DNA from 4 places in the Micromonospora sp. NPDC005172 genome. Region 3 is predicted to be linked to each of the others. Evidence: riboswitches for the same ligand, from Rfam matches in the RefSeq annotation. Region 3 holds a riboswitch; each other region holds the start of a gene.
What was found. Region 3 has a riboswitch for cyclic di-AMP ahead of ABZV06_RS08020 (hypothetical protein). Riboswitches for the same ligand answer to the same signal wherever they lie in the genome.

Region 1 (7,576 bases), on a different contig from region 3:
CCAAGTCCGGCACCGCCGAGCTGCTGCGCCAGCTGCGCGAGTCCGCCGACGCCCGCGCCTCGCAGGAGCTGATCGGGCAGTTCGGCGTCGGCTTCTACGCCGCGTTCATGGTCGCCGACCGGGTCACCCTGCTGACCCGCAAGGCCGGCGAGACCGGCGGCACCCGCTGGGAGTCCGCCGGCGAGGGCACCTATTCCGTCGAGGCCGTCGACGACGCGCCGCAGGGCACCTCGGTGACCCTGCACCTCAAGCCGGTCGACACCGAGGACAACCTGCACGACTACACCGCCGAGTGGACGGTCCGCGAGATCGTCAAGCGCTACTCCGACTTCATCGCGTGGCCGATCCGGATGACCGTCGAGCGTCCGGGCGCCGAGGGCGAGGCGGCCACCAGCGAGGTGCAGACCCTCAACTCGATGAAGGCGCTCTGGGCGCGCTCCCGCGACGAGGTCGACGCCGCCGAGTACAACGAGTTCTACAAGCACGTCAGCCACGACTGGGCGGACCCGCTCGAGGTCGTGCACATGAAGGGCGAGGGCACCTTCGAGTACGAGGCGCTGCTGTTCCTGCCCAGCCACGCCCCGCTGGACATGTTCTCCCCGCAGGGCCGCCGCGGCGTCCAGCTCTACGTCAAGCGCGTGTTCATCATGGACGACTGCGAGGCGCTGGTCCCGACATACCTGCGCTTCGTCAAGGGTGTCGTCGACGCGCACGACCTGTCGCTGAACATCTCCCGCGAGATCCTCCAGCAGGACCGGCAGATCCAGATCGTCCGCCGCCGCCTGGTCCGCAAGGTGCTCGCCACGGTCAAGGACCTGAAGGCCAACCACCCCGAGCGCTACCGCACCTTCTGGACCGAGTTCGGCGCGGTGGTCAAGGAGGGGTTGATCGACGACACCGACAACCGCGACACCCTGCTGGAGATCCTGTCGGTCGCCTCCACCCACGACGCGGCGGAGCCCACCGACCTGGCCGGCTACGTCTCGCGGATGAAGGACGGCCAGACCGACATCTGGTACGCCACCGGCGAGTCCCGGGCCACCATCGAGAACTCCCCGCACCTGGAGGCGTTCCGGGCCAAGGGTCACGAGGTGCTGCTGCTCACCGACCCGGTCGACGAGGTGTGGATCGAGCGGGTCGGCGAGTACGACGGCCGGCCGCTGCGCTCGATCGCCAAGGGCCAGGTCGACCTCGACACCGACGAGGAGAAGCAGCAGGCCGAGGCCGAGCGCGAGCAGCAGCGGCAGGAGTTCGGCGCGCTGGTGCAGTGGCTCGGCACGACCCTCGCCGACAGTGTCCGGGAGGTCCGGCTGTCGTCGCGGCTGACCACCTCGCCGGCCTGCGTGGTGGGCGACGCGCACGACCTCACGCCGACGCTGGAGAAGATGTACCGGGCGATGGGGCACGAGGTCCCCACGACCAAGCGGATCCTGGAGATCAATCCTGGTCACCCGCTGGTCGCCGGGCTGCGCAAGGCCCACGAGCAGGGCGACTCCTCGGAGGCGCTGACCGAGACCGCCGAGCTGCTGTACGGCCTGGCGGTCCTCGCCGAGGGCGGTGAGCTGGCCGATCCGGCACGCTTCACCCGTACGCTCGCGGACCGGCTGGCGCGCACTCTCTGATCACCCCCGGCCGGCGGACCCGATCCGGGGGTCCGCCGGCCGGTTGGCAGGTGGACGTCGACCCTGATCGGAAACGGTCCATCATGGTCGGTGCACAGGTGGACGTCGTCCGCAACCGCTGGCCGGAGCGCCCCGCGTGGGCCGGTGAACAACTTCACAAGCGGTGGGCGACCGTCACCGACCGTGCCTACCGTCGGTCGGGTCCACCACCGTGGACGCCGCGACCGGCAACGCCAAATCCTGCCCCCGGTCGTCGGAAACAGAACCCGGGCAGGAGCGGGGGACCCAACGTTCCTCGGTGCATGTCACCTCGGGGTGAAGCCGCCACCGTGCGGCCGGGCTCCTCGGCCCGAACCCGACAGCTCACCTCGCCGGCGTGGAGGAACGAACCATGACGTCTGCGTACACACCCCGTCATCGACGGGTCACCACCCGCCGCGTCGCCGTCGGCACCCTGGCCGTCGGCGCGGTCACCGGCGCCGTCGCCCTCTTCGGCCCGGCGGCTCCGGCCCAGGCCGGCGTCAACTGGGACGCGGTCGCCCAGTGCGAGTCCGGCGGCAACTGGAAGATCAACACCGGTAACGGCTACTACGGCGGGTTGCAGTTCTCCCAGGGCACCTGGGCCGGCTACGGCGGCACGAAGTACGCCGCCCGCGCCGACCTGGCCAGCCGCGGGGAGCAGATCGCGATCGCCGAGAAGGTGCTCGACGGGCAGGGCATCGGCGCGTGGCCGACCTGCGGCCGCAAGGGCGGCTCGTCGGGCGGCTCCGCCACGACGTCGACCAAGTCCACCGCGAAGCCCTCGACGAAGTCGTCCACCGGCTCGTCGAAGTCCACCGCCGGCAAGGAGCGGTCGTCGCGGGGCGACCAGCCGGCGACCCGTAATCACGAGCGGACCGCCCCGGCGGCCAGCGGCGACACGTACGTGGTCAAGCCGGGCGACACCCTGTCGGAGATCGCCGAGCGGCACCGCCAGGCCGGCGGTTGGCAGGCCCTGTACGAGCGCAACCGGCAGCTGGTCGGCGCCGACCCGGGGCTGATCCTCCCGGGCCAGCGACTCGCTCTCTGACGCTCGACAGACGAACGCTCGGCCGGGTCACCGGCCGAGCGTTCGTTCGTCTGCTGGTCTCCGCGCGGTACGCGTCACGCCGCCGAGGCGGCCTTCCTCGGCTCGCGGCGCGCTGCCGCCTCGCCGTTCCAGCCCCAGCGCGGTGCCGGCGCGGTCGCCCAGCCGGTGCCGGCGGCGTCACCGTCGACGGTCATCTCGGCCGAGTCGGGGGTGCTGCGGGCCAGCCGCACCGACTGCTCGGCGCTCGTGCGGGCCGCGCACGGCCAGGCCTGGCCGGCGCACTGGAGATTGCGGCAGTGCCCCTCGTCGTCGGGCTCGTGGGCCTCGAGCACGTCGACCGCGAGCTGCCAGAGCAGCGGGTCGGTCACGTCGTGCGGGCGTTCGGCGCGGCGGCTCGATCGGTTGCTGGTGTCGTCGGACATGTGCCCCCCCTCGTCAGGCTGTACCCCACAAGGGTCACCCGTCGGCTGCCGGCTAAACCGCCGACCTGCTGTGATGTGTCTCCTGTCGCAACTGGGCGCGTGGACACCGCACGCAGATCGGTCAATCCGGCAGCAGCGGCATCTCGACACCCGGCTCCCGGCCGAGCAGGACCGCACGGGTGAGCGCCGTCGAGCCGAACCGGTCGCGGACCGCGTCGACCGCTGCGTCCAACTCCGCGCCCGGGTCGCGGTGGAACGGCAACTCCGGCTGGACCGGACTGTCGTCCAGGTTGCCCACCGACACACCGATCAGCGTGACACCACGACCGTCGATCTCGAACCGGGCCGCCCGCAGCAACGCGCGCGCCGCGGCGAGCAGCGGCGTCGTGTCCGCGGTCGCCTTGCCGATGGTGTGCGAGCGGGTCGCCCGGCTGTAGTCGCCGAAGCGCAACCGCAGCACCACGGTGCGACCGGACCGCCCGGCCGCGCGCATCCGGCGGGTGACCCGGTCGACCAGACCGGCGAGGATGGCGTCCAGTTCCGCCGGGGCGTGCGGGGTACGACTCAGCGCGTGTTGGGCACCCATCGAGCCGCGTCGGCGACCGACCTGCACCGCGCGTGGGTCACGGTTGTGCGCCAGCGCGTGCAGGTGCCGACCGGCACCGGACCCGAGCAGCGACACCAGCGCGGCCTCACCGAGCCGGGCCACGTCGCCGACGGTACGGATCCGGTGCTCCCGCAGCTTCGCGGAGGTGACCGGGCCGACGCCCCACAACCGTTCGACCGGGAGGGGGTGCAGGAACGCCGCCTCGGCGTCCGGTGCGACCACCAGCAGGCCGTCTGGTTTCGCCACCCCGCTGGCCACCTTCGCCAGGAACTTCGTGCGGGCCACACCCACCGTGATCGGAAGGTGGACCCGTTCACGGACCTCCCGGCGCAGCCGCGCCGCGATGTCGGCCGGTGACCCGACCAGCCGCCGCAGGCCGCCCACGTCCAGGAACGCCTCGTCGATGGAGATCCCCTCGACCAGCGGAGTGGTCTGCCGGAAGACCTCGAAGACCGCGCGGCTCGCCGCCGTGTACGCCGACATCCGAGGCGGCACCACGATCGCGTCCGGACACAGCCGGCGTGCCTGCTGGCCGCCCATCGCGCTGCGGACGCCCCGCGCCTTCGCCTCGTAGCTGGCCGCGAGGACCACGCCCCCGCCGACGATCACCGGCCGGCCGCGCAGGCGTGGATCGTCGCGCTGCTCGACCGACGCGTAGAAGGCGTCCAGGTCGGCGTGCAGGATGTTGGCACCGGGCGACACGTACACATGTTCGCACGGCATCCGGTGGTCGCGGCAGTGACCTGCGCGGACGTGGCGTCAGTCGAGACAGAACTCGTTGCCCTCCGGGTCGGCCATGACGAGGTGACCGGCACCCAGCGGGGGAGCGGGCTCGTGGCGGCTGAGCCGGGTGGCGCCGTGCGCGGCGAGCCGCTCGGCCTCCTTCTCCAGGGCCGCCATCCGCTCGTCACCCTCCAGTCCGGGTGCGGCCCGCACATCGATGTGTACGCGATTCTTGACCTGCTTGGGCTCGGGGACCCGTTGGAAGAACAGCCGTGGTCGCGAACCCTCGGGGTCGACCACCGCCGACGCGTCGTTGCGGTGCTCCGGCGGCACCCCCATCGCGTCGAGCGCCTGCTCCCAGGACTCGAAGTTCCCGGGCGGGTCCTGCACCTGGTAGCCGAGTGCCTCGGCCCAGAACGCCGCCAACGCGGCAGGGTCGGCGCAGTCGAGGGTGATCTGGATGTCGCGGGCCATGTCAGCTCCCTGTCTCGTGATCCTGGTCGGTCATGGGTCCAGCCTCTCGTGGATAGCGGACAGAAGCGTTCCGCAATTCGTGTAACGATCGGTGCGTGACCGTCGAGGCGACGACCGAGCGGGTGTTGCGGTTGCTGGCGCTGCTCCAGCAGCGGCCATCCTGGACGGCTCGGGACCTCGCCGCCGAACTCGGTGTCACCGACCGTTGCGTACGCCGTGACGTGCAGCGACTGCGCGCGCTGGGCTATCCCGTGCATGCGGCGCCGGGCGTCGGTGGTGGCTACCAGCTCGGTGCGGGCACCCGCCTGCCACCGTTGCTCCTCGACGACGAGGAGGCGATCGCGACGGCGGTCTCGCTGCGCCTCGCCTCGGGCGGCACGATCGCCGGCGCGGGCGAGGCGGCCCTTCGGGCCCTCACGAAGCTCGACCAGGTCATGCCGGCACGGTTGCGCGCCGAGGTACGGGCGGTGCACGGTTCCACGGAGACGCTCATGGGTCCGGTGGCCGAAGTCGACGCCGAGGTGCTGGTGACGCTGGCCCGGGCCTGCCGCGATGCCGTACGGGTGCGCTTCACCTACGAGACACGCAACGGTGGGCGACACGAGCGGACGGTCGAGCCGGTCCGGATGGTCACGACAGGTCGCCGCTGGTACCTGATGGCCTGGGACGTGGACCGCGACGACTGGCGGACGTTCCGCCTGGACCGGATGGCTGCCGCTGTCGCGACGACCTGGCGTTTCCGGACGCGCGAGCATCCGGACCCGGTCGCCTTCGTGCAGCGGGCCGTGACCGAGGCGTCGTACCGCTATCTCGCCCGGGCACGCGTGCGTGCGACGGTCGACCAGGTGCGCAAGCTGGTGCCGCCCCAGGTGGGGCGGGTCGAGGAAGACCGCGACGGGTGGTGCGTGCTGATCGTCGGCGGGGAGCGCCTGGACTGGCTCGCCGCGCACCTCGCCCGTCTGAGTTACGAGGTGGAGGTGGTGGAGCCGCCGGAGTTGCGCGACGCGGCAGCCCTGCTCGCCCGTCGGCTCGCGGCGATGGCCGGCACGGCGTCACAGGACAGCGTGTAGTGACGCAGCGACACCGCGCTGCCGTCCGGTGCTGTCCACGGCGCGGTGCTGCTCCCGGTGTACCGCCACCCGGTGCGCTCGTAGAGGGCCACCGCCGCGGCGTCGTCAGACGTCACCTCCAGCACCAGGTCGGTCCCACGCGCGCTCGCCCACTGGCGAACCCGGTCCAGCAGCGCACCGCCCAGCGCCAACCCTCGGGCGCTCGGCACCACGAAGAGACGCGCCACCTCGGCCGTCGGTGGAGCCGACGGCGTGTCCGCCCGGTTGGGCACCCGATGCACCGCGACGTGCCCGACAACCGCCGCGTCGTCGACGGCGACCCAGGCGTCCGCCGGGCGCGGCTCGCGTAGCCAACGGTGCGGGTCGGCGGGCCAGTTCACCGGGTAACGGTCGACCCGGTGAACCTCGGCGAGCGCCGCGACGCACCCGTCGAGGTCGGCGGCACGTCGGCGGCGGAGGCGCGGTGTGGTCACAGGTCGTCGAACGGGCGTGCGTAGCGGAACTCGCCCCGGATCGAGTCGCGCCACCCGGTCATCGGACGGGCCATGAAGTACTGCGGCCCCCACGGCTGCGGCGGGGTGACGCCCAGGTCGACGGCAGGCCCGAACCCGAAGCGCGGGTAGTAGTCGGGATGCCCGAGCAGCACCACGAGAGGCTCGTCCCGCGCATCGGCCGCGCCGAGCACCGCGTGCATCAGCGCGCTCCCGACGCCGCGCCGCTGCCAGTCGGGGAGCACGCCGAGCGGGCCGAGGCCCAACGCCACCGGCTCACCGCCCACCCGGCCCCGCGTGGCCACCACGTGCCCCACCACCTGGCCGTCCGAATCGACAGCCACCAGAGAGTACGCGGGCAGCCATCCCTCGTCGGCGCGCAGCGCGTCGACCAGGGTCGCCTCCACCGGTACGCGGTCGCCGTTCCCATCGTCGCCGGCCTTGGCGAACGCGGCGGCGTGCACCGCCCGGATGGCGTCGACGTCAGCGGGGGTCTCACGTCTGATCAGCATCGCGCCACGATACGGGCGGCCCGCCCAGGTCTCCACGTGTACCAGACGAGCCAGGGGTGGTGCGGCCTGTTCGTCAAACCACGGCGGTTGCCGACGGCGGGGCGCTGCCGCCTCGGGGCGCCTCCAAGGTCATCAGCCGGATGATCTCCTTCTGGTCGGCGGGGGAGGGCAACCCCCACTCCGGCCGGTACCCGTACACCTCGTGCAGTGGGCTGGAGCCGGTGCGGCCGTCCAGGATCTCCACGGCATCCGTGTCGATGAGGCTGGGGTGTTCGACGCCGCAGGCCTCGGCGACCTTGGTCAGGTCCCGGCGCAACGTCGCCAGGTAGTTGGCTGCCCGGACGGACTTGAGCGTCGGGTCGAGGCCCCGGGCCAGCCAGGCGTTCTGTGTCGCCACCCCGGTGGGGCAGGTGTCGGTGTGGCACTTCTGCGCCTGGATGCAGCCGATCGACAGCATCGCCTCCCGGCCCACGTTGACCATGTCGCAGCCGAGGGCGAAGGCGACGATGGCGTTGTCCGGCAGACCGAGCTTGCCGCTGCCGACGAACACCACCTGTTCGTGCAGGTCGTGCTCGGCGAAGACCTT
Region 2 (7,576 bases), on a different contig from region 3:
GTTGTCCGTCTCGATGGACGGCTTCTACGCCGGACCGCAGTTCGACGGCCGCGGCGACTGGATCGACTCGGCCGAGGCCGCGGGCTTCTTCCGGATCACCCGCTGGGCCACCGAGGCGGCGGCCTGGCGCGAACGGCAGGGCTTCGCCGGCGGCGAGCGGGACGCCAACTCCGACGTGATGGCCGAGACGTTCGAGGCGGCCGGCGCGTACGTCATGGGTCGTCGGATGGCCGACGGCGGCGAGGTGCCCTGGGGTGCGGAGCCACCGTTCCGCGCACCGGTCTTCGTCGTCACCCACCGACCCCGCGAAACCCTGCTGCGCGGCGGCGGAACCAGCTTCACCTACGTCACCGACGGGGTGGCCAGCGCGGTCGAGCAGGCGCGCGCCGCAGCCGGTGGCAAGAACGTCGCCGTGGCCGGCGGCGGCAGCCTGGCACGCCAGGTGCTCAAGGCCGGCCTGCTCGACGAGTTGGAGCTGCACGTCGTACCGGTCGTGCTCGGCACGGGCCTGCGCCTGCTCGACGCCGACCTCGACCTCGGCGACAAGGAGGCGATCGAGCTGACGCCGACCCGGGTCATCCACACACCGCAGGTCACCCACATCCGGTACACGGTCAACGGTCGCGCCCCGCTCGTGCTCGACGACCGGGGTCGGGGCGGCGGAGCCACGGCGACCACCAACTGACCTGCGCTTCCATCGATCCCACGAGGAGTTCGCATGCCACAGCTACTACGGGTGCAGTGCTTCAACGTCTCGCGCGACGGGTTCGGAACCGGGGAGGGACAGAGCCTGGAACGGCCCTTCGGCCACGCCGACCCCGCCCCGCTGTTCTCCTGGCGTGCCGCCACCGCCAGCTTCGTCTACCGCACCGAGCCCGGCGGCACCCGCGGCCTGGACGACTACCTGACCCGCGACGCCGAGCACAACATCGGCGCGGAGATCATGGGCCGCAACAAGTTCGGCCCCCAGCGCGGGCCGTGGGAAAACCACGAATGGCAGGGGTGGTGGGGAGACAACCCGCCGTTCCACACGCCGGTCTTCGTGCTCACCCACCACGTACGGCCGTCGTTCGCCCTGTCCGACACCACGTTCCACTTCCTCGACGCCAGCCCGGCCGAGGCGCTGGCCCGGGCGAAGGAGGCAGCCGACGGCCGGGACGTACGCCTGGGTGGAGGGGTGGCGACCATCCGTGCGTTCCTCGACGCCGACCTGGTCGACACCATGCACATCGCAGTCGCGCCAGTCGACCTGCACCGGGGCGAACGGTTGTGGGAGAGCCCTGACGAGCTGCTCGACCGCTTCCACCTGGAGTCGGTGCCCAGCCCCAGCGGAGTCACCCACCTGCTGTTCTGGAGGCGGTGACGCAGACGCCGGGCTTCTAGCAGGCTGCACGTGAAGCCCGGGTAAATCGATCACCTTGAGTCACAATTCCATCACATGGAGTTGTGCACCCCTGCGTCTGGGTAACTCGGCAGTAGAAAGAAACTCACCCCTGCAGGGGAGGAACGATGACGCGGGACAAGACCACCCAGGACAGGACCACCAGGCCCAAGACCATCAGGGACAACAAGGCCGCGATGATCGGGCTTGTCGGCGTGGTCGCTGCTGCTGCCATCGGGGCACTGATCGCCGGAGTCTTCGCCCTGTTCGAGTCGGACAAGGGCAGCGGGGACACGGTCAACAACAGCCCGTGCGGCGTGATCAAGGGCAGTCAGATCAACTGCAACAATCCGCAGGGTGAGCCGCTACCCACGACGAATCAGGCTCCCACCGGAACCGGGCCGTGGCCGTTTCGGACCGTCAACACCTGGGGTGAGAGCGGCGTCGACATGGGAGCGGTCGTGCGCCCCTGCAAGGAACAGGACTGCGGTTGCGACCCTACGGTCAAGTGCCGGCTGGGCGTGGCGAAGGGCAATACCACCGTGTACGCCCGATGCCTGGCTCACTCCGACTTCACCGGGGTGCCGGGCGAGGTTCAGGACACGGTCTGGTTCAAGATTGCCTGGCCCAACAACAAGCTGAAGGCGACCCAGGTGTTCGCCCCCACCGCTCACGACCAGTACTCCGGATGGGTGAAGGGCTCGACGCTGGAGCCCGAGGGGCACAACGGCAACATCCCCGTGTGCCCCGCCGAGCCGCGTGTCGAGCCCTTCAACTGACCGGACGATCTCAGCACGGTCCAGAACGACGGAAGCCCTGGCGGGACATGTGTCCTGATCAGGGCTTCCGTGCGTGGAGCGGGTGACGGGAATCGAACCCGCACTGTCAGCTTGGGAAGCTGATGTTCTGCCATTGAACTACACCCGCGAGCGGCACCACTGTACCCGAGTCGTCGCGCCCGTGCACCTAGCCACCCCCGCGCGCCAGCTGACCACGCCCACCGCGAAGAAGTTTCCAGACGGCAACATATGGCCGTTCTCAAATGCATCGATGGGTTGTAACGTCTGCCACACATTGCCAGCCATGGCGTGACACACCCCCTGCCGCGCCGCCAGAGAGAGGTGGGCCCATGGGACTCCGTCCCAACCTGCTGACCCGGCGTGTCGCCGGTGTCGCGTTGACGACCCTCGCGCTGCTGCTCAGCACCGCTGCGGTGGGCGTCGTTCCGGCTGCTTCGGCCTCCTCCGCAGCGCCGGGCGGCGCCTGTTCGGGGCCGGCCGGCAGCCAGGCCAATGCCCGGGCGAAGCCCGGCGCCGCAGCCCTGCACGAGCCGAACGAGCTGACCGCCAAGCAGGTCCGCGAGCGGGACGCCGACCTTGCGGCGGCATTGCGTGAACGGGCCAACTACCGGGCCGGCGCCGGCGCGACGACGCTGGCCACCGTCACCATCCCGGTGGTGGTGCACGTGATCCAGGAGAACAGCACCCGGGCCGGCGGCAACATCCCGGACTCGCTGATCACCTCGCAGATCAGCGTGCTCAACCAGGCCTACGCGGGCGGGACCGGCGGCGCGACCACCGCTTTCGCGTTCCGGCTCGACAAGATCAATCGGGTGACGAACACGTCCTGGTACCCGATCGTCGACGGCTCGTCCGCCGAGCGGTCGATGAAGTCGTCGCTGCGGGTCGGCGGCAAGAACACGCTCAACATCTACCTCGGTGAGCTGAGCGACGACCTTCTGGGCTGGGCGACCTTCCCGCAGCGCAACCTGAGCAGCATGGACGGCGTGGTCGTGCTGAACGAGTCACTGCCGGGCGGCACCGCCACCAACTACAACCAGGGCGACACCGGCACCCACGAGATCGGCCACTGGCTGAACCTCTACCACACCTTCCAGGGTGGCTGCGGCGGCTCCGGCGACGGCGTCAGCGACACCCCGGCCGAGGCGTCGCCGGCGTACCAGTGCCCGACCGGGCGGAACACCTGCTCGGCGACCGGCCTGGACCCGATCACCAACTTCATGGACTACACCTACGACTCGTGCATGTACCAGTTCACGACGGGGCAGGCGAGCCGCATGCTGACCGCGTGGAACGCGTACCGCGCGGCGTAGCACCCCGCACGTACATCCGGTGCCGGCTCCCTCGTGACGGAGCCGGCACCGGCGTCTTTCCGAGGAACAGGCCGTGGTCAGGCGGCCGTGTACTGGACGTCACGGCTGCGGCGGGTCGGGCGCGTCTGCGGTACGGCCGGAGCCGCGACCGCCGCCGGCGGGCTCTGCGGATCGAGCCAGACCTGGACGGCCGGATGACCGACCGCGATGCCCAGGCCGTGCTGCTCACGGCGGGTCAGCATCGCCACGTCGACGGTGAACTCGAACAGCCGCCAGTCGACCCGTGGCTCCGCCCGGGCGCTCTGCGCCAGCCGGGCCACCCGGACCGGATCGGTGACCGGTCGGGCGCGGCCCGCCACGTACGCCTCGTCGTCGCTCTCCTCCGGCGGGAACGAGTGCAGCGCGTAGCGCCCGTCCCGTTCGAGGTCGCGGCGCTTCGGCGAGTCGATGATGAAGCAGAACAGACCCTCGTCGGTGATGACCGGGGAGACCGGGTGGACCCGGGGCCCACCGTCGGCGCGGACCGTGGCCAGGTAGCCGAAGCCCGGCCCGTACTGCTGCAGGAGAACGCGAATCCCATCGGCGAGGCGGGGCTCGTCGGCGGCGAAATCGGACCAGGAAGCCATGCGGGCATTCTATCGAACAAATGTACGAGGAGCGACCTCGACACGCTGGTCACCGCCCACCTCGCTAAGGTGGTCCGATGCTGCTCTCCGACCGCGACCTGGTCTCCGAGATCAAGGCCGGCACGCTGGGCCTGGAGCCGTTCGAGCCCACCCTGGTCCAACCCTCCAGCATCGACGTACGACTCGATCGGCTGTTCCGGGTCTTCAACAACCATCTCTACACCCACATCGACCCGGCCATGCAGCAGGACGACCTGACCTCGGTGGTCGAGGTGCCCGACGGCGAGCCGTTCGTGCTGCACCCGGGAGAGTTCGTGCTCGCCTCGACACTGGAGGTGATCTCGCTCGGCGACCAGCTCGCCGGCCGGCTGGAGGGTAAGTCCAGCTTGGGCCGCCTCGGCCTGCTCACCCACTCCACCGCCGGGTTCATCGACCCGGGCTTCTCCGGGCACGTGACGCTGGAGCTGTCCAACGTGGCGAACCTGCCGATCACCCTCTGGCCGGGCATGAAGATCGGCCAGCTCTGCATCTTCCGGCTGTCCTCGCCGGCCGAGCACCCGTACGGCTCGGTGGTCTACGGGTCGCGTTACCAGGGTCAGCGGGGGCCGACGCCGAGTCGTTCCTGGCAGAACTGGCGCGCCTGGCCGACGAGGTAGGAGACGACGAGGGCCCGCCGCGAGCGGATCGCGACGGGCCCCGACCGCGTCCCGCGTTTCTCAGCCGGGACGGCCGTAGCTGTGGATGGGCCCGTCGTCGGCCTTCTTCATCTTGACGGGCACCCCGGCCTGCGAGGCGTGCACCACCCAGCCGTTGCCGACGTACATGCCGACGTGGTGGATGTCGCTGTAGTAGAAGACGAGGTCACCGGGGCGCAGGTCGCCCTTGCTGACGTTCCTGGTCACCCGGCTCTGCGCGGCGGCGTTGTGCGGCAGCGACACACCGGCCTTCGCCCAGGCGGCCAGCATCAGCCCGGAGCAGTCGTACGACTCCGGCCCCTCGGCGCCCCACACGTACGGCTTGCCGATCTGGGCGCAGGCGAACTTCACCGCGATGCCGGCAGCGCCACCCGGATAGCTGGCCGGGCAGGGCGCCGGACGCAGCGGACCGCCGCCGCCGTTGCCGTACACCTTGAGGCGCTGCTTCTGCAGCCGGTCGATCTCCTCGTTGATCTGCTTCTTCTTCGCCGCCAACTGCGCCTCGGTCCGGGTCAGCTGGGCGACCATCTCGTCCAGCGGCGCCTTCTGCCGGGCCAGCTCGTCGCGGAGATCGGCGACCTGCCGGACGTCCTGCTGCTGGTTGTGGGCGAACCGGTCGAGCATCTCGAGTTGCCCGACCACCTCACTCGGCGAGCGGCTGCCGAGCATCGTGTTGACGGTCGACAGGTTCTGGCCCATGTACGCCCGTACGGCCAGCGCGCTCACCTTGTTCATCGCGGCGTCGACCTGGCGCTCCAGGGGCGCGATGCGAGCGGCGAGCGTGTCGGCCTGCTTGCGCTTGAGGGCCAGGTCGGCTCGGGTGGCGTTGTGCCGCTCGATGATCGGTTCGAGCTTGTTCCAGTCGGCGTCGATCTGCCGTTCGATCTCGGCGACGGACGGGTCGGCCTGGGCCACCGTGGCGCTGCCCGTCAGGACGACGGCGACGCCGACCAGGGCGGCGAGTGCGGTGGTGAAGCGGGACCAGCGTGGGCGCGGCGCGATCGACGTCGGGTCGGCCGGAGCCGACCGCTCGGACGACGGCCGCGGGGCATCAAGGGCCACCGGGTTCCGTACTCCTTCTTCCTGACCGCCTACCGGGTTAGCTGACGGGTTCGGGCGGGAAGTGGGCGCCCTACCGCAGTGGCTGCGGATTCACCCCAGGGAAACGTGGGTCCCCGGCTCGCTCGGAAGCGACTCGGCGGTGTCGGTCCGTCACCGCCCGGGATGGGCAGACCTGCTACCGGGCCGACAAATGACCAGAGTAGAGACGGCCGTTACCGATCCGCAACCCACGCGTCCGTGACACTCCGTACCGATTGGAGCGAGCCGCCGAGCGTTGGTGAAGGTTTCTTTCTGCATGTTTTGAAACATGGAAAGGTATTGACGCGGACTCCCGTACGGCGCGAAGGTGACCGCACTGACACCAGTTCACATGTAGGGGGTTCGATGAAGCGTCCGACCCTGCTCGCCGTCGCGGTCCTCACCGCCACAGCGGCCGTACCACTGCACACCGGCCCCGCCTCCGCCGCGCCCGCCGCCGACCGCCAGCAGCAGTACGCTGCCGCGGCGACCGAGTACGGCGTCCCGATCGACGTGCTGCTCGGCGTCTCCTACCTGGAGTCCCGCTGGGACAGCAACGCCGGTACGCCGAGCACCAGCGGCGGCTACGGCCCGATGCACCTGACCGATGCCCGGCACGTGACCGCTCTGCCCCGACGCGGCCACCATGACGCCCCGGGGGAGGACCCGCGTGGCGACGACTCCCGCAACGCTCTCACGCCCGCCCCGGCCGCCGACCCCGCGCCGCCCACCGCCGCCCTGCAGACCGTGGACGCCGCCGCCACGCTGACCGGGGCCACGACCGAGGCGCTGCGCACCGACGCGACGACGAACATCCGGGGCGGGGCGGCGCTGCTGGCCGCGTACCAACGGGAGGTGGGCGCGCCCGTCGGCGCCGGCACCGACCCGGCCACCTGGTACGGCGCGGTGGCCCACTACGCCGGCGCGGACAGCGCCGATGCCGCGGCGGCCTTCGCCGACGAGGTCTTCACCACGATCGGCACCGGCCAGACCCGAGTGACCGACGACGGCCAGCGGGTCACGCTGCCGGCCCGCGCCGTACGACCCGAGCGATCCTGGCTGGACCGGCTGGGCCTGCGGCGACTCGCTCGCCCGGACGGACTGGAATGCCCCCCCACGGTGTCCTGTGAGTGGATCCCCGCCCCCTACGCGGCGTTCGGCGACGGCGACTACGGCAACCACGATCTCTCCGACCGGCCCGCCCGGCAGAAGATCGAGTACATCGTCATCCACGACACCGAGGCGAGTTGGGCGACCACGCTCCAACTCGTCCAGGACCCGACCTACGTGAGCTGGCACTACTCGCTTCGCTCGGTGGACGGGCACATCGCCCAGCACGTCCGGACCAAGGACGTCGCCTGGCACGCCGGCAACTGGTACGTCAACGCCAAGTCGATCGGGCTGGAACACGAGGGCTTCGCCGCGCAGGGCACCTGGTACACCGAGGCGATGTACCGGACCTCGGCGAAGCTCGTCCGGCACCTCGCGCTGCGGCTGGGCATCCCGCTGGACCGCCAGCACATCATCGGCCACGACAACGTGCCCGGCACCACCGCGGCGACCGTGCGGGGGATGCACTGGGACCCGGGGCCCTACTGGGACTGGACGCACTACCTCGACCTGCTGCACGCGCCACGGCTGGACACCGGCACCCCGGCCACCGGGCTGGTCCGGATCGACC
Region 3 (7,576 bases):
ATCGGCCGGCGGGGACGCCTGGCCTCGTGGACGGTGGTGGGCGATCCGGCGCAGACCGCGTGGACCGGCGACCCCGAGGAGTTGACCCGGGCCCGCGACCAGGCGCTGGGCCGGCGCCCGCGCCACGAGTTCACGCTCACCACCAACTACCGCAACTCGGCGGAGATCTTCGCGGTGGCCGCGGCGGAGATCCGTCGGCTCTATCCGGACCTGTCCCTGCCGAACGCCGTCCGCTCCACCGGGGTCGACCCGGTCGAGCTGGTGGTGCCGCCCGCCGGGCTCGAGGCCGCGGTGGTGGAGGCGGCCACCGGCCTGCTGGCCGAGGTCGACGGCACGGTCGGCGTGATCACGCCGGTCACCCGCCGCGACGAGGTCGCCGGTTGGCTCGGCGCGCTCGCCGCGACGCGCCTCCAGGTGGTGACCAGCCTGGAGGCCAAGGGCATGGAGTACGACGGAGTCGTGCTGGTCGCCCCGAGCGAGATCCGGGCCGATCCGGGCTCCGGCGTGCGCACGCTCTACGTGGCGCTCTCCCGTGCCACCCAGCGGCTCACCACCGTCGACCCGACCGCCTGAGTGTCGCGTTGGCGGTGTCCGTGGGCGGGCCCGTCCTTACACTTGCACACATAGCGATGTGAGCATACATTTGACCCGGTCCCGGGCGGCGTCGGAGGGTGGGTTTCGTGGGAGCAGGTCATGACCACCACCACGGGTCGGTCGCCAACGCCGCCCACCAGCATCGGGGACGGCTCTGGGCCGCCTTCGGACTGCTCGCCGCCCTGATGGTGGTCGAGGCGGTCGCCGCCTTCCACACCGGCTCACTGGCCCTGCTCTCCGACGCCGGGCACATGTTCACCGACGTGCTCGGCATCGGGATGGCGCTCGCCGCCATCACCGCCACCCGACGGGCCACCGGCGATCCGCAACGCACGTTCGGGCTCTACCGCCTCGAAGTGCTCGCCGCCCTGGCCAACGCCGTCCTGCTCTCCGGCGTCGCGGTCTACGTGGTGATCGAGGCGATCGGCCGGTTCGGGAACCCGCACGAGGTGCTGAGCGGCCCGATGCTCGTGGTGGCCGTCCTCGGACTGCTCGCGAACGTGATCGCGTTCGCGCTGCTGCGCACCGGCGCGCGGGAGAGCATCAACCTGCAGGGCGCCTATCTGGAGGTGCTGGGCGACCTGCTCGGCTCCATCGGCGTGATCGGTGCGGCCCTGCTCATCGCGGTCACCGACTGGTGGTGGGCCGATCCGCTGGTCGCGGTCGCCATCGGGGTGTTCATCCTGCCGCGCACCTGGCGGCTCGGGCGCGCCGCCGTCCGCATCCTGGTGCAGGCCGCCCCGGAACACCTCCAGGTCACCGCCGTGCACGACCGACTGGCCGCGGTGCCCGGTGTGGTCGAGGTGCACGACCTGCACGTCTGGACGCTCACCTCCGGCATGGAGGTGGCCTCCGCGCACCTGACCATGGCACCGGGCGCGGAGGTCGGCGCGGTGCTCACCGCGGCGCGTACCGCCCTGCGGGACGACTTCCGCATCGAGCACGCCACGTTGCAGATCGAGCCCGGGGCCGCCCCGGGCGTCTGCGGCTCCGTCGAGTGGTGAGGTCGTCCACGGTCAGCCACGACAGGGCAGCGCCGGGGTCACCGCCCCGCGCGAGGCAGGGACGGTGACCCCGGCGATGCCGCCCCACCAAGGAGGCGGTGGCACGGTCAGGAACGCGTACCGACAGCGGCGGCGAAGATGTGCAGGGTGGGGGTCCCCGCCTGCACGGGAGCGACGCCCGCGACCGGCAACGTCACCCGGGCGACGGTCTTGCCCGAAGCCAACGGCACGGTGACACCGAACACCGCGCTCGGGCTGTCGTACCGCGTGTTGCCCTGCCGGTTCTGGTAGGCGGCAACGGCCACCAACGTGGTGGGCGCGGCGGGCGTCGCGGTCACGAACCAGTCCGGCGACGTCAGGGTGAACGCCTGCGTCGTGCCGTCGGTGTACGTGATCGTGCCGGTGCCGGTGCCCTGGCCGTGAGCCGCCGAGAAGAGGAACGCGAGGGTGTTACCGGAACCGGACACCGTGACGGTCTGGCCGGTGGCGATGACGTTGTCCAGCTGGCCGGTACCGGCGCTCGACGGCCACGTGAGCTTGACACCGTTGAGGGTGACAGTCGCACCGCGGACCAGCTTGGCAGTCGCCAGAGCCTCGGCGGAGAAGCTCGCGCCCCCGCCGTCGAAGTCCGCCGGATTGGTGTTGGCGTCGGCGGAGACCGCCACGTTGTTGACCGCCTGGGCCAGGGTGAGCGGCGTCGGAACCGGTGCGCCGGCACCGAACAGGGTGAGCGGGATGGCGTTCGCCATCGCCTCCATACCCAGGTCGTTGGGGTGCAGGTGGTCGCCCGAGTCCATGTCCGACCGGAACTTCGTCGGTGCGGACGGGTCGTGGGTGGCGGCGTCGAAGTCGACGTACGCGTCGCAACCGGAACCCGAGCTACGGACGAAGGTGTTGTATTCGCTGCGTGCGGTCTCGTGGGACGCGGACCAGGCCCAGTGCCCGTTGAACGGGGTGAGGGTGGCGCAGTAGAAGGCGATGCCGGCGCCGTGGGCCTTGGCGATGAGCTGCCGGAGTCCGTTGATCAGTTGCGTGCCGGTCGGCTCCCGGCCGCTGGCCAGGTCATTGATCGGGTTGTCCGCGAAGATCACGGACCGTACCCCGGACCGGCCGAGAACGTCCCGGTCGAAGCGGTCCAGCGCGCTCGGCCCGGTCCCGACACCCAGGAGCTGGTTGCCCGCGATGCCCTCGTTGAGCACCCCCACCGTGCGGCCGGACGCGTTGAGGCGGGCCGCCAGCAGGTTCGGGTACCGGTGGTTGGTGTTGTAGGACGAGCTGTGCCCCTCGGTGATCGACGCGCCCAGGGTGACCACCGCGCCCGTCGCGGCACTGTTGATCACCTCCAGGTCGGAGACGATGAAGTAGCTGGAGAACTGCTGGATCACCGACAGCGACTGGGCGCCGACGACGTTGCCGTTGGCCATGTACTGGTCGGAGAAGGCGAACTGCTTGCTGGAGACGTTCTCGGCCCTGGTGGGCGCGTAGAAGCTGATCGCCACGTCGGACTCGGCGAGCACCTGGAAGGACACCGGGTCGCTGACCGCCTCGCCGCCGGCCGGGATGGTCACCGACGACTTCCCACCGAAGGTCACCGCCTTGTCGGTGGACAAAACGATCGACGAGCCGGAGGACCGACGCGCCACGTGGAAGTCCTGCAGCGTCAGCGCCTTGGTGTTGAACACGTTGGACAGCCGAAGTCGGGCCTGTGTGCCACCGATGCTCGTGCGCACGATCTGGCGGGTCGTGGTCTGCGCCGGGAAGACCCCACCGGCGTTCTCGTACGCCGTCGACCAGGTACCGGTCCACCCGTCGGCTGCGGTTGCGGTTGTTGCCGTGGTCGTGGCGGACGCCGCCGCGCCGCTCGTACCGGGCTGAATGACGGCGGCCGCGACGAGCACGGCAACCGTCGAGACAACCAACGATCTGCGAAGCTTCACTACTAGATCCATCCTGATAAGTCGATTGGCCACTCGGCCCAAACAAAGAAACCCTATCGGCAGCGTGAGCAGTACAGGAGGTCCCCGAAACGGGACGCACGCTCCAGCACCCATGAGCCGCGAGAGGGACCTCAGGGCAGACCATCGACCGATGGTGGCGGCGGAGACACCTTCCGTCACATTGACTACAACCAGCCCCAGGGATACCGGTAAGCTCGGTCCCGGCCTCCACCCGGCGGCGCCTCCCGGCGCCGGTGGTGGCCGCCGCCTAATCGCCCGACAGGGCGAACCGGGGAACCATGTTCCTGGGGTGCATCCGCGTCAGCGGTAGGGATCTTCCGTCCCGAACCCGTCAGCTAACCCGGTCGGCGGCTGACGGAAGGACATGCGTAGTGGCACCAGCACGACCACCCGCCGCCCGACTCGCGGCCCTGATCGTCATGATGGTCACTCTCGGCATCGCGCTCCCGGTGGGCGCCGCCACCGCCGCTCCCCCCGGCGGCCTGCGGGCCGCCGCAGCGCCCGACAGCGACGAGGAGGGCGGCACACCCGCGCTGCGGGCCCAACTCGATGCGGCCAGCAAGGGCTACCTGGACGCGAAGCGCGCCCTGGACACCTCAGTCCAGCGGCAACAGCAACTCGCGGTCAAGCTGAAGACCACCGAGGCCGAGATGACCGTCCGCACCGGCAAGGTCGGCGAGATCGCCGGCGTCGCGTACCGGACCGGCCGCCTCGGCACCGTCTCGGCCCTGCTGAACAGCAACACTCCCGAGGGCTTCATGGACCGGGCGGCCGCGCTGGACGTGGTGGCCGCCAACGAGGACCGGGTGCTGCGGGACCTGCACACCATCAGGGACGAGGCGAACCGCACCCGCGTCGCCCTCGACGGCGAGATCCGTGAACAGCGCAAGCAGGTCGAGGTGATGGCCAAGCGCAAGGAGCAGGCCGAGCGGGCCCTGACCGTCGCCACCACGAAGGCGCGCACCACCGCCGCCGACACCAGCTCCAACCGCGGCACCTCCACCGCCAACGCCCAGCCCGCCCCGCGCAACTCCAACGGCTCCTGGCCGTCCGAGTCGTGCAGCATCGACGACCCCACCCCGGCCAGCGGCTGCATCACCCCCCGCACCCTGCACGCGCTCAACCAGGCCAAGGCCGCCGGCTTCACCCACTACGTCTCCTGTCACCGCTCCGGCGGCTCCGGCGAGCACCCCAAGGGCCGGGCCTGCGACTTCGCCGCGGCGAAGGGCGGGTTCGGCGGGGACGCCAGCGGTGCCGACAAGACGTACGGCAACAACCTGGCCGCGTACTTCATCCGCAACGCCGACCGGCTCGCGGTGCTGTACGTGATCTGGTACCGCCAGATCTGGCTGCCCAGCAGCGGTTGGAAGTCGTACAGCGGGGCGGGTGGCGACCCCTCCAGCGACCACACCAACCACGTACACCTGTCGGTGTACTGACCGGGACCGTCCGGGGTACGTCAGCGGGCGTACCCCGGACGTCGTCGGCGGTCGGACGACGACCGCGGGCCGGGCCGGGAGCATTCCGGTATGCCGAGAATCGCGCCCGCCACCCGCAAGGCACTGCTCACCCTGCACCTGGTCACGTCCCTCGGCTGGCTGGGGACCGACCTGGTGCTGCTCACTCTCGGCATCGCGGCACAACGCGGCGCCGATCCGAACGTGGTCTACCCGGTCGCCAGGCTCGTCGGCACCGTGCTCTTCGCGCCGCTGAGCGTGCTCGTCTGGCTCGTCGGCGTCGCCAGCGCCCTGCTCACTCCCTGGGGCCTGCTGCGCTACCGGTGGGTGCTCATCAAGCTCGTCATCACGACGGTGATGGTCGGGCTGGTGCTGTTCCTGCTCACCCCGAACCTGCGGGAGGCTGGCGCGCTGGGCGCCGCGCTACCCGCCCGGGGCCGCGCCGACCTGGTGATCGCGCCGGCGGTGTCGACCACCCTCATGATCATCGCGACGGTGCTCTCCACGTACAAGCCCTGGGGACGCCTACCCCGGCGCGGCACGGCGCAGGTGCGGCCCGCACGGGGCGCGGCGTTGGGTCAGGCGACAACCAGGAAGTAGTGGCCACGAGCCGCGTCGACGCCACTCCTTGCTGGATCGAGCGCGATCATGCCGCGTGCGTGTCCAGGACCGTGGCGAGGCGTGCCGCCAGGGCGAGGTGGGCGGCCCGGGCCTGGCGGAAGGCGTACCGGAACAGGGGTGTCGGCGCGCGCAGGGTGATGTCGACGTCGATGCGGATCAGCCCGTCCGAGTCGGCACGCAGCCGGGTGTGGTTGCGCACGGTGGTGGCCGGCCACTGGCGGGCCACGGTGACGATCTCGTCGAGTTCACTGACCAGCACGTCCGCCTGGTAGGTGGTGCGAAAGCGCAGCGGGCCGGCCGCCAGCCTGTCGTTGATCGTGTAGCTGGCGCGGGCGCCCGGACGAGGCGCCACCTCGCGGACCCGGATGATCAGGGGATGCAGCTCACCCTGACGCGTCAGGTCGCTCAACAACGCCGCCGCCTCGGCACGGGTGCAGCGGGCCTGGACGGTGTAGCTGAAGGTATCGCTGCTGAGCACACCGTCTCCCGACGTCGCTGGTCGCACGATGGTCCCGTACCCCCGCCCGGCTGGCATCGGCCGGACGGACACCGTGCGTTGTCCCGGTATCCGCGCAGCGTTCCCACCACGGTCGGCTGATGGGACGCCGTGGTCCGCGATTCCGGCAGCGGCGGGTACGTGCACGACGGGCGGGACGACTCCCGGCAGGAGGTCGTGGACGTGCCCGATGAGCGCCTGAGTCGCCACGAGCTGGACGAGGTGTACAACCTGGCGCTCGGGGCGGTGACCGAGGTGACCGACGTGGACCTCACCGGTCTGGACGAGCAGTCCTGACGGTGGTGCCGCACTCAGGCGCCGGGAAGCACCTCGCGGGTGGCGGCTCCGGCGAAGTAGGGCTCCGGCGCGCCGAAGAGACCGAGCAGGCCGGTCACCCAGAGCTGACGGTGCACGAACCGACTCGGCTCGGTGACGACCAGCTTGACGCCGCTGACCTCGGCGGTCTGGAAGCCGGCGACCATGGCGCTGATGCCCACGGAGTCGATGAAGGTGACCAGCCTCATGTTCAGCTCGATGCGGAGCGGCCGGCTCTTGGCCAGCACCTCCGCAATCGCCTCACGAACCTCGTACGCTGTGTCGACGTCGATCTCACCCCGTGGGGCGATCTCGACGACACCACCGGACAGGACCGACTTCACGATCGACAGGCTCACGCGAGCACCTCCACCCGCCCGTCCCCCGGGCGCCTCATCAGTACGCGGGCCGCGACCGAGAGTATTCCTCCAACGGCCTCGGTCGCCACCCCTCGGGATGAGCAATTCACGGATCCGGGCGCACAAAGTTGCCCATATCCCCACTTTTCGGCATCTGATCATTCAATACTTTTCGTTATCTGATCAGTCGACCATCGGTCGGAACCGACGCGTCGCCGGACCAGGGTAGCGGTCGCGGCGCGGCGAGCCCGACATCCGTCCCGCCCCGCACGCCCGTCCCGGCCTGGGCTCGGCGTGTCGCACAGCCCAGCGCGGTGCGACCCGGCCAGGTGCTTGCCGGCGCTGTCTAGCATCGGCCGGGGCACCCACCGTGACGGAGAGGACCTTCGATGATCAAGCGACTGGCCGGGCTGGCCGGCGTCGGTCTCCTGCTCGCCCTCGTACTGGCCTGCGGTTTCGGCGGCGGAGACGACGATGACGACGACGATGACGACGATTTTGCACGTGGCGTGGCCGCAGTGGCGGTGCGCTGACCCGGCCGCAGGGTACGCCGGACCGGGTTTGCGCCGGACCGGCCTGGGGCACTGCGCAATCAGCGAACCGTGTCGCGCTGGACGGACGCCGAGGTCCGAAGTGGCCGGCGGCTTCGGCACCTGAGGAGGTAACCACGATGTTCGGAACGAACCTGCTGGACCGGCGCAGCAAGCCGGAGCGGATTGCGGACCAGGCGTGGGAGCAACTGCTCTCCGCCGTCAGCTCCGCGGGAGACAGT
Region 4 (7,576 bases), on a different contig from region 3:
GCCCGCCGCGCCGCCGTCGCGGGCGGTCCGTACGGCCGCGTCGATCTCGGCCATCGTCGCCATCCCGGTCGAGATCACCATCGGCCTGCCGGTGCTGGCCACCAGCCGGATCAGCGGCAGGTCCACCAACTCCGACGACGCGATCTTGTAGGCCGGAGCGTCCAGCGACTCCAGCAGCTCCACGGCGGTCGCGTCGAACGGGGACGAGAAGACCGTCAGCCCGCGCTCGCGGGCCCGCGCGAAGATCGGGGCGTGCCACTCGTACGGGGTGTGCGCCCGCTCGTAGAGGCGGTACAGGTTCTCCCCGCCCCACAGCTCGTGCCCACCGGAGATGCGAAAGGCCGGGGTGTCGACGTCGATCGTGATCGTGTCCGGCCGGTACGTCTGCAGCTTGAGCGCGTGCGCGCCGCTCTCGGCGACCGCGTCCACGATGGACAGCGCCCGGTCCAGGTCACCGTTGTGGTTACCGGACATCTCGGCGACCACGAACGGTCGCTCACCGGCACCGACCACGTGCGGTCCGATCTTGATTGTCGACGTCATTCCGACCTCTGTTCCCCTACGCCCGCACCGACGTGCGGTGGTGCTGTCGTCGTCCCCCGACGGGCGGACGACCTGAAAAACTCCGGTTCGGCCCTGCCGGCGTGCCGTGCGTGGCCGGTCACGTCAGGCGGCCGCCGGCCAGCGCGTCCGAACGGTCCGCCGTGCCGCCGGTGTGCCCGGCGTTCGACCTGCTCACCGGCGTCGCCGCTTGGGAGGGTTCGTCGGCCGTCGACGAGTCGGCGCCACCGGCCGGGCTGGGCCGTCGCCACCGGCCGGTGACCCGGTGCGCCTGCCGCAGCGCCGAGTACGCCAGCCAGTCACCGCGTCCGACCAGGCGGTGCTTCAGCCCGGTGACGCCCGACGGCATCGGATAGCCCCCCGTGGGCAGGTATCGGCGGTAGTGCTCGGCCACCCGGTGGAAGAAGGCGCGCCGCAGGTGCGGGTGCAGCCGGTCGTCGTTGCCGACCACCACCAGGTAGTGGCTGATCATCAATTGGAACAGCTCGGCCCGCAGGTCCTCGTCCGGGTGCCGGCGGGCGACCCACTCCATCAGCCGCTCGTACTGGCCGAACGCGTCGAAGTGCCGGCCGCTGCGGGTGGAGGTGATCGCGCCCTGACGGCCCTGCCGGTACAGGTAGCAGACCCGGTCCAGCACCGAGATCTTCTCCGCGCCGATCAGCAGGGGGTGGCTGAAGGGGATGTCCTCGTACCAGCCGGGGAAGAAGCGCAGCTCCAACTCGTCGAGGAAGGCCCGGCGTACCACCTTGTTCCACGCCGTGTGCTGCACCCGCAGCAGGTGCGGCTGGTCGGCCAGGCGGGCCACGCCCGGCACCCCGCGCAGCAGGTGGCTGCTCGCGTCGACCTCCCGCCGGCCGTCCTCGTGCACCCGCAGGTGGTCCAGCATCAGCACGTCGGGCTGGTGTTCGCGCAGCCGGTCCAGCACCGCCGCGATCGTGCCCGGTGGCAACCAGTCGTCGCTGTCGACGAACCAGACGTACTCGCCGGTGGCCACGTCGAGGCCCGCGTTGCGGGCCAACCCCAGACCGACGTTCTCCTTCAGGTGTACGACGCGGACGGTGTCGCGCCCGACGGCGTAGGACCGCAGCATCGCGCCGCAGCCGTCCGGGGAGGCGTCGTCCACGGCGATCAGCTCGACCGCCTCCGACTCGCCCGCCGGGATGTCCGCCCGAATCGACTCGAGGCACTGGTACAGGTACGCCTCGACGCCGTAGACAGGCACGACGATGCTCAGCAGCGGCGCGTGCGTCGGCTCATTGACCACCTCGCCACCTTTGACGACGTGGGTGGCCGGCCCCGGAACCACACGTGGCCGACGATGGTGGAGTCCCTGAACACCGGCGAAGCGCAAGGTTAACAACGGCCGCCCGGTTCACCCGGGAGTGACCCGGTAGGGTGCCTCGGTGCGGTCCTGCCGGGCCGTCGCGGGCGTCGCCGTCGCGTCGTCCGACGCTGCGGGCCCAGGAGGAGACGTACGTGCTGGTGACCCTGCGGAGCGTCGGGACCCCGGCATGACGAGCACCGCCGACGCGCCGGCCGCGCCGCCCGCCCCCGCGCGGTTGCCCTCACTGACCGGGCTGCGGTGGATCGCCGCTCTGCTGGTCTTCGGGTTCCACGCCGGGACGATGCGGATCATCGCCGAGCCGGACTACAAGGCCGTCGTCGACGCCCTCTTCACCCTCGGCCTGTCCGGGGTGCAGTTCTTCTTTATCCTCAGCGGCTTCGTGCTGGTCTGGTCGGCCCGCCCGGGCGGTTCGCGGCTGACCTTCTGGCGTCGCCGCGTCGCGAAGATCTACCCGAACCACCTGGTGCTGTGGGCCGCCGCGCTGCTTGTCGCCTGGTGGTTCGCCGATCCCGTCCTGCCGGCCGTCGCCGTGGAGAATCTGCTGCTGTTGCAGGCCTGGGACCCCCGGCTGGGCTGGTTCTACAGCGTCAACACGGTGAGCTGGTCGCTGTCCTGCGAGTTCTTCTTCTATCTCTGCCTGCCGCTGGCACTGCCCCTGCTGCGCCGGGCGCGACCCGCGGTGCTCTGGACGCTTGTCGTCGCGCTGCCCCTGCTGATCCTCGCGCTCTGGCCGGCGCAGCACCTGGTGCCCGAGGCGAGCCGCTGGTGGTTCACCCAGATCTTCCCGCCGGTGCGGTCCCTGGAGTTCTGGCTGGGCGCGGTGGCGGCCGAGCTGATGCTCCGGGGTCTGTGGCGCGGACCTGGCCTGACGACCGCCACCGCGATCTTCGTGGGCACCTGGGTGGCCGCCGGGCAGTGGATCCGCGCCGAGTTGTGGACGACCCTGCTCGCCGTCGCGTACCTGCTGGTGATCACCGCCGCCGCCGACGCCGACGTGCGGAACCGGCGCTCGCCGTGGCGCTCGCGTCCGCTGGTCTGGCTCGGCGAGGTCTCCTTTGCGTTCTATCTGGTGCACGTGCTGGTGATGACCAGCGTGCTCCGGCTCAGTGGCGACTGGGGGACCGGCTTCCGGGGCTGGCAGGGGCCCGCGGTGGTGCTCGGGTTCCTGCTCGTGAACCTGGTGCTCGCCGGGTTGTTGCACCGCTACGTCGAGACGCCGATGATGCGCCGGCTCGCGCCGCGCCGTACTCGTCGAGCGCCGATCGTCCCCCACCAGCGCGCCCCGGAGACCGGAGGCGTCGACCCCGACGTCCCCGGCGAATCCGCCCGCGCGCCCGCGCAAGATCGCACTCGATCCCGGTTGTAGTGGTCTCGTGAGCCGACTGAGGCCACTACATCAACGATCGAGCACGATCTTGACGGGCGCGGTGGCACCCACCAGAGCCGGCTCTCACGCCACCATGTCCACGCTGGTCGGACGGGGTCGGCGCGGCGCGGGCCGACACGCCCGTCGCCGATGCGTCCGGGCGGTCCCGACGGTAGCGTGAGGACGTGCTCCCGGTCGCGCTCACCTGTCCCCTGTGGTGGGTGGCGCGCTGGGCGGCACGGGTGCTGACCAGCCTCGCCGTGCTGTCGCTCGCCCTGGGCGCGGCCCCGGCGCTGCTGCCGGCATCGACCGCAGCGGCCCCGCCGCCCACCATCGGGTCGCTCGCCCTCGCGGAGCCGCTCGGACCGTCGATCGCGGCCCTCACCGACCGCGCCGTCACCGACCGCGCGGCTCTCTCCGGCCGGGCCGCTGCCCAGCACGCCGGCGGGGACCCGGTCGCCGGGGCGCGGGCCGACGCCGGGCCGGCGCGGTCCGTCGACCCGCAGCCTGCGCTGAAGGATGCCTTGGCCGTCCTGCCAGGCCCGCCGGCGGCCGGCAACCAGGCCCGCACGGCCGCTGAGCCCTCGCTCCGAGCCGCCGGCCCGGCCAGCCGAGCCTCCCGAGCGCCGCCGGCCTAGCGGGTCACAGGCGGGGCGTCACGCCGTCCGGCGAGCGCCGAGTCGTATGCCAGACGCCGGTCTCTACCCGGCCACCGGACCCCCAGGCCGACCATTGGGCCCACGGGCCTGCCGTCGACCTGAGCGCCCCGCCACCGCACCTGACGACACACCGCCCGCACCCTCGCCGTGCGGCATCCCATCGCTGACGTGCTCATGCCGAGGAGCCGACCATGGAAACCGTCGTCTTCTACCAGTTCCTGACCGAGGTGCCCCAGGCCGCCGCCATCTGGTCGGCCCTGTTCCTGCTGGCGCTGACGGTCCTCGCCGTACTGGTGGCCCGCCCGGAGCGGGACTCGCCGGCGGCTGACCCGACGCCGCCGACACCCACCGCCCGAGAGCTGGCCGCCGCGGAGATCGCCGACCTGCGCCGGTACGCCGAGGAGGTGGCCGTCGCCGCCGCCCGAGCGGCGCGGACCGCCCGACGCCGTCGCGCTGACTGGCTGGTCGCTCAGGACGAGGCGCAGCAGGCGTGGACGGCGTACGACGAGGCGGACACCGCGGCCCGCCGGGTCGCCACCGCAGGGGCGTTGCCGACTCCCCGGACCCCGCACACCCCCGGCGAGTACGCGGCCCGGGAGCGCTATCTGCACCGAGCCGCGATGGCGGCGTACTGGCGCGGGGAGCTGACCATGGCGCAGCTCGGTGACGTGTTCGGGCACCGGCGTGGCTGGGACCCCCGCCGACACCCGGTGGAGCAGGAGGTGCTGCTCGTCCGGGCGATCCGTGACGCGAGGCTGGCGGAGCACCGGGGGGCCGTGCAGCGGGAGCGGTCGGCCTGGCGGGACGCGGAGGTGGCCGCCGAGTCGGCGCGCACCCTCGCCGAGGAGGCGTACGCGGCGGCAGTGCGGTCGCGGCCGGGCCCGGCGCGGTCACGGCGTACGGCGACGCGGGCGTCCCGTACGGCAGTCGTGGCGCGCTGGCGTCCGGCTCGGGCGGGTTGAGCCCGATCCGTTATGTGAGGCGCGCCACCGGCGGCGGAATCGGGCGACCGGCATCATCGGGGGCCATTGTTCCTGGCATTGCGGCGGCGTTGTCGGCGGCCTGTCCGGTTGTCGCCCACAGGTCCCGGCGGAACCGGTTGTCCCATCGAGTCACGTCAGCGGCAAGACGCGCAGAAATTGCGGGGCTAATCGATGTTTACGCAGGTGGGCGCGGCTTGGCAGAGTGCCCACCGGCCAGTACTGTCGTCCCGTCCGGTGCGGTAACCGATCGCAGGAGGCGACGCCGCGCCGACCCGCTCAATCGTGATCAACGAACCGGGGACCCACAGTAAGTCCGGGGTGAATCCGCGAGCCACGGCCCGCGGTAGGGCGATCTTCCCGCCCGAATCCGTCAGCTAACCCGGTAGGCGGTGACGGAAGGAGTTCCATCCTCGTGCAGCACCCCTCGACCCCACAGTTGTTCCCCCGCCTCCACGGCGTCGCGGTGTCCCCGCTCATCCGCCTCGTGACGGTGAGCTGACCCCCAGGGTCACCGCCCTTCCCGCCCGGCCGTGCCGGGCGTTCCCCTGAGCGGTCCACCATCCGCGGGCCACGGCCCGCGCGTTGGCGCCTGCCCGGATACCGGCCGAGCCCCGGTGTGCCGCTCACCCCCCGAACCGTGGAGGACCTCGTGAAGCACACCCTGAAGCGCCAGCTCCGTCGTCTTGCGACCGAGCGCCCGTACCAGATCGTCGCCGCCTCCGCCGCGGCCCTCGCCATCGCCACCACCACCGGCGCCCTGGTCGCCGGCGCCGCCGACGCCCCGGCCGGCCAGCACACGCCGACCACGGTCGCCGAGATGCGCAGTGACACCGTCGCCTCCCGTGGCGAGGTCCGGTCCGCGGCCCCGTCGCCGAGCACCGCGCCGAGCACCGCCGCCCCGGCCACCAGTGCCGCGTCGCCCGCCGCGAAGGCCACGAGCAACCCGGACCTCACCCGTAAGCCGACGCAGCCGAAGCCGCCCGCGACCAAGGTGCTCGACTACGACTACGAGGCGCAGAACACGTACTACAACTGCGGCCCGGCGGCCACCCGCAACGCCCTGAGCGCCAGCGGCATCGACCGTACGCAGGAGGAGTTGGGTGCCGAGCTGGGCACCACCGAGATGGGCACCAACTCGGCTGAGGACACCACCCGGGTGCTCAACGCCGAGGTGAAGGGCTCCCCGTACCGCACCCGCATGTTCGAGGGCGCGCCCAGCCCGGCCCAGATCGACCGCCTTGCGGCCGACGTCGTCAGGGCCATCACCGACGGCCGGGGCGTGGTGGCCAACGTCGTCGGCGACGCCACCGACACCGACGGCGGTTGGCACTCCTACGGCGGCGGGCACTACATCGCCGTCGTGGGCTACAAGGACAACGGCCGGACCGTGCGGATCGCCGACTCGGCGAACCCGGCCGACCCGGCGTACTGGGTCACCACGATCGACCTGGCCAACTGGATCACCAGCCGGGGCTACTCCGCCTGATCCAGGCGGACACCCCACGACGCCGCGGGCGCCGCGTCCCCACGAGGGGCCGGCGCCCGCGGCGTCTTCGTTGCCGGGCGGCGACCGCCGCTGAACGGCTCTCGTACCGGGCGGCGAACCGTGGGAGACTGCGGCCGTGGCGGAAGAACCGGGTGGTCAAGCCGGCCGTGAGCCGATCCTGTTGCTGCTGCACGGCATGGGGGCGACAGGTGACGTGTGGCTGCCCTGGGCACCACTTCTGGAACAGCACTGGCCCGGGCGGTGGTCGGCACCCGACCTCGCCGGCCACGGCTGGTCGGCGCCACTGCCGTCGTACTCCTTCGAGGGTTTCGCCCAGCGGGTCGCGCAGGGCCTGACCCCCGACGACCGCCTCGTCGTCCTCGGGCACTCGCTCGGTGGTGTGGTCGGCGTGGCGCTGGCGGCCCGCGCCGCCGGACTGCCGGTGGACGCGGTGGTGGGGCTGGGCATCAAGGCGGTCTGGTCACCCACGGAGCTGACCCGTGCGGCGGAGCTGGCAGCCCGTCCGGTGGGCTGGTACGCCACCCGCACCGAGGCCGCCCGCCGCTACCTGCGGGTCGCCGGTCTCGCCGGCCTCGTCGCACCGGACCACCCGATGGTGGACGCCGGCCTGCGTCAGGTCGATGGCCGCTGGCGGCTCGCGATGGACACGAGCGCGTTCGCCGTCGGCGAGCCCGACCTGGCCGGGCTGTTGGCCGCCACCGACGTGCCGGTGGTGCTGGCGCGCGGGGAGCACGACCCGATGGTCACCGACGCGCAGCTCAAGGAGTATGGGGTACCGGTCGTCACGCTGCCCGGCCTCGGGCACAACGCCCATCTGGAGGACCCGGCGGCGGTGCTGGAGCTGCTGGAGCCGTACCGCTAGGCGGGTGCGGGCGCGGGCAGTTCCCGCGCCGACGTCAGCTCCCGGCGGGCCGCGGTCAGGAAACCCTCGGCGTACGACTCGGCCGGGAAGTCGCCCAGGTAGCGGCGGCGGGTGACCCAGCGTGCGTCGGCCAGCGGGTCGGTGTCCAGCAGGGCCGTGAGTACGACGTCCACGTTGGACATGTCGCGCCGCAGCACGTAGCCCGACCCGGCCAGTGGAAAGCGCTCGGTGAACCGGTCACCCTCGTCGCCCATGTCGGTGACCGCGTACGGCTTGCCGGAGTAGAGGTAGTC

Region 1: another riboswitch for cyclic di-AMP. It lies ahead of ABZV06_RS05535 (transglycosylase family protein); the one in region 3 lies ahead of ABZV06_RS08020 (hypothetical protein).
Region 2: another riboswitch for cyclic di-AMP. It lies ahead of ABZV06_RS02035 (NlpC/P60 family protein); the one in region 3 lies ahead of ABZV06_RS08020 (hypothetical protein).
Region 4: another riboswitch for cyclic di-AMP. It lies ahead of ABZV06_RS04710 (C39 family peptidase); the one in region 3 lies ahead of ABZV06_RS08020 (hypothetical protein).

Annotation. Positions count from the first base shown of each region.
Region 1 covers NZ_JBEXIL010000005.1:129,391-136,966, reverse strand. The annotation lists gene htpG (molecular chaperone HtpG) at 1-1,622, shown strand, start outside; cyclic di-AMP (ydaO/yuaA leader) riboswitch at 1,844-2,014, shown strand; gene ABZV06_RS05535 (transglycosylase family protein) at 2,014-2,691, shown strand; gene ABZV06_RS05530 (hypothetical protein) at 2,766-3,113, opposite strand; gene dinB (DNA polymerase IV) at 3,235-4,422, opposite strand; gene ABZV06_RS05520 (VOC family protein) at 4,480-4,917, opposite strand; gene ABZV06_RS05515 (YafY family protein) at 5,013-5,987, shown strand; gene ABZV06_RS05510 (GNAT family N-acetyltransferase) at 5,882-6,460, opposite strand; gene ABZV06_RS05505 (N-acetyltransferase) at 6,457-6,990, opposite strand; gene ABZV06_RS05500 (FMN-binding glutamate synthase family protein) at 7,064-7,576, opposite strand, start outside.
Region 2 covers NZ_JBEXIL010000002.1:158,532-166,107, reverse strand. The annotation lists gene ABZV06_RS02070 (dihydrofolate reductase family protein) at 1-685, shown strand, start outside; gene ABZV06_RS02065 (dihydrofolate reductase family protein) at 719-1,363, shown strand; gene ABZV06_RS02060 (hypothetical protein) at 1,510-2,160, shown strand; tRNA gene ABZV06_RS02055 (tRNA-Gly) at 2,235-2,308, opposite strand; gene ABZV06_RS02050 (zinc metalloprotease) at 2,511-3,494, shown strand; gene ABZV06_RS02045 (pyridoxamine 5'-phosphate oxidase family protein) at 3,572-4,120, opposite strand; gene dcd (dCTP deaminase) at 4,198-4,776, shown strand; gene ABZV06_RS02035 (NlpC/P60 family protein) at 4,837-5,877, opposite strand; cyclic di-AMP (ydaO/yuaA leader) riboswitch at 5,890-6,026, opposite strand; gene ABZV06_RS02030 (N-acetylmuramoyl-L-alanine amidase) at 6,262-7,576, shown strand, end outside.
Region 3 covers NZ_JBEXIL010000008.1:116,406-123,981, reverse strand. The annotation lists gene ABZV06_RS08035 (AAA family ATPase) at 1-573, shown strand, start outside; gene ABZV06_RS08030 (cation diffusion facilitator family transporter) at 681-1,598, shown strand; gene ABZV06_RS08025 (SGNH/GDSL hydrolase family protein) at 1,706-3,535, opposite strand; cyclic di-AMP (ydaO/yuaA leader) riboswitch at 3,791-3,922, shown strand; gene ABZV06_RS08020 (hypothetical protein) at 3,976-4,995, shown strand; gene ABZV06_RS08015 (hypothetical protein) at 5,086-5,613, shown strand; gene ABZV06_RS08010 (SRPBCC family protein) at 5,660-6,112, opposite strand; gene ABZV06_RS08005 (hypothetical protein) at 6,242-6,427, shown strand; gene ABZV06_RS08000 (STAS domain-containing protein) at 6,442-6,804, opposite strand; gene ABZV06_RS07995 (hypothetical protein) at 7,194-7,337, shown strand; gene ABZV06_RS07990 (hypothetical protein) at 7,475-7,576, shown strand, end outside.
Region 4 covers NZ_JBEXIL010000004.1:168,539-176,114, reverse strand. The annotation lists gene pseI (pseudaminic acid synthase) at 1-543, opposite strand, end outside; gene ABZV06_RS04730 (glycosyltransferase) at 662-1,825, opposite strand; gene ABZV06_RS04725 (acyltransferase) at 2,073-3,272, shown strand; gene ABZV06_RS04720 (hypothetical protein) at 3,458-3,910, shown strand; gene ABZV06_RS04715 (hypothetical protein) at 4,123-4,893, shown strand; cyclic di-AMP (ydaO/yuaA leader) riboswitch at 5,178-5,318, shown strand; gene ABZV06_RS04710 (C39 family peptidase) at 5,552-6,400, shown strand; gene ABZV06_RS04705 (alpha/beta fold hydrolase) at 6,537-7,283, shown strand; gene ABZV06_RS04700 (CDP-glycerol glycerophosphotransferase family protein) at 7,280-7,576, opposite strand, start outside.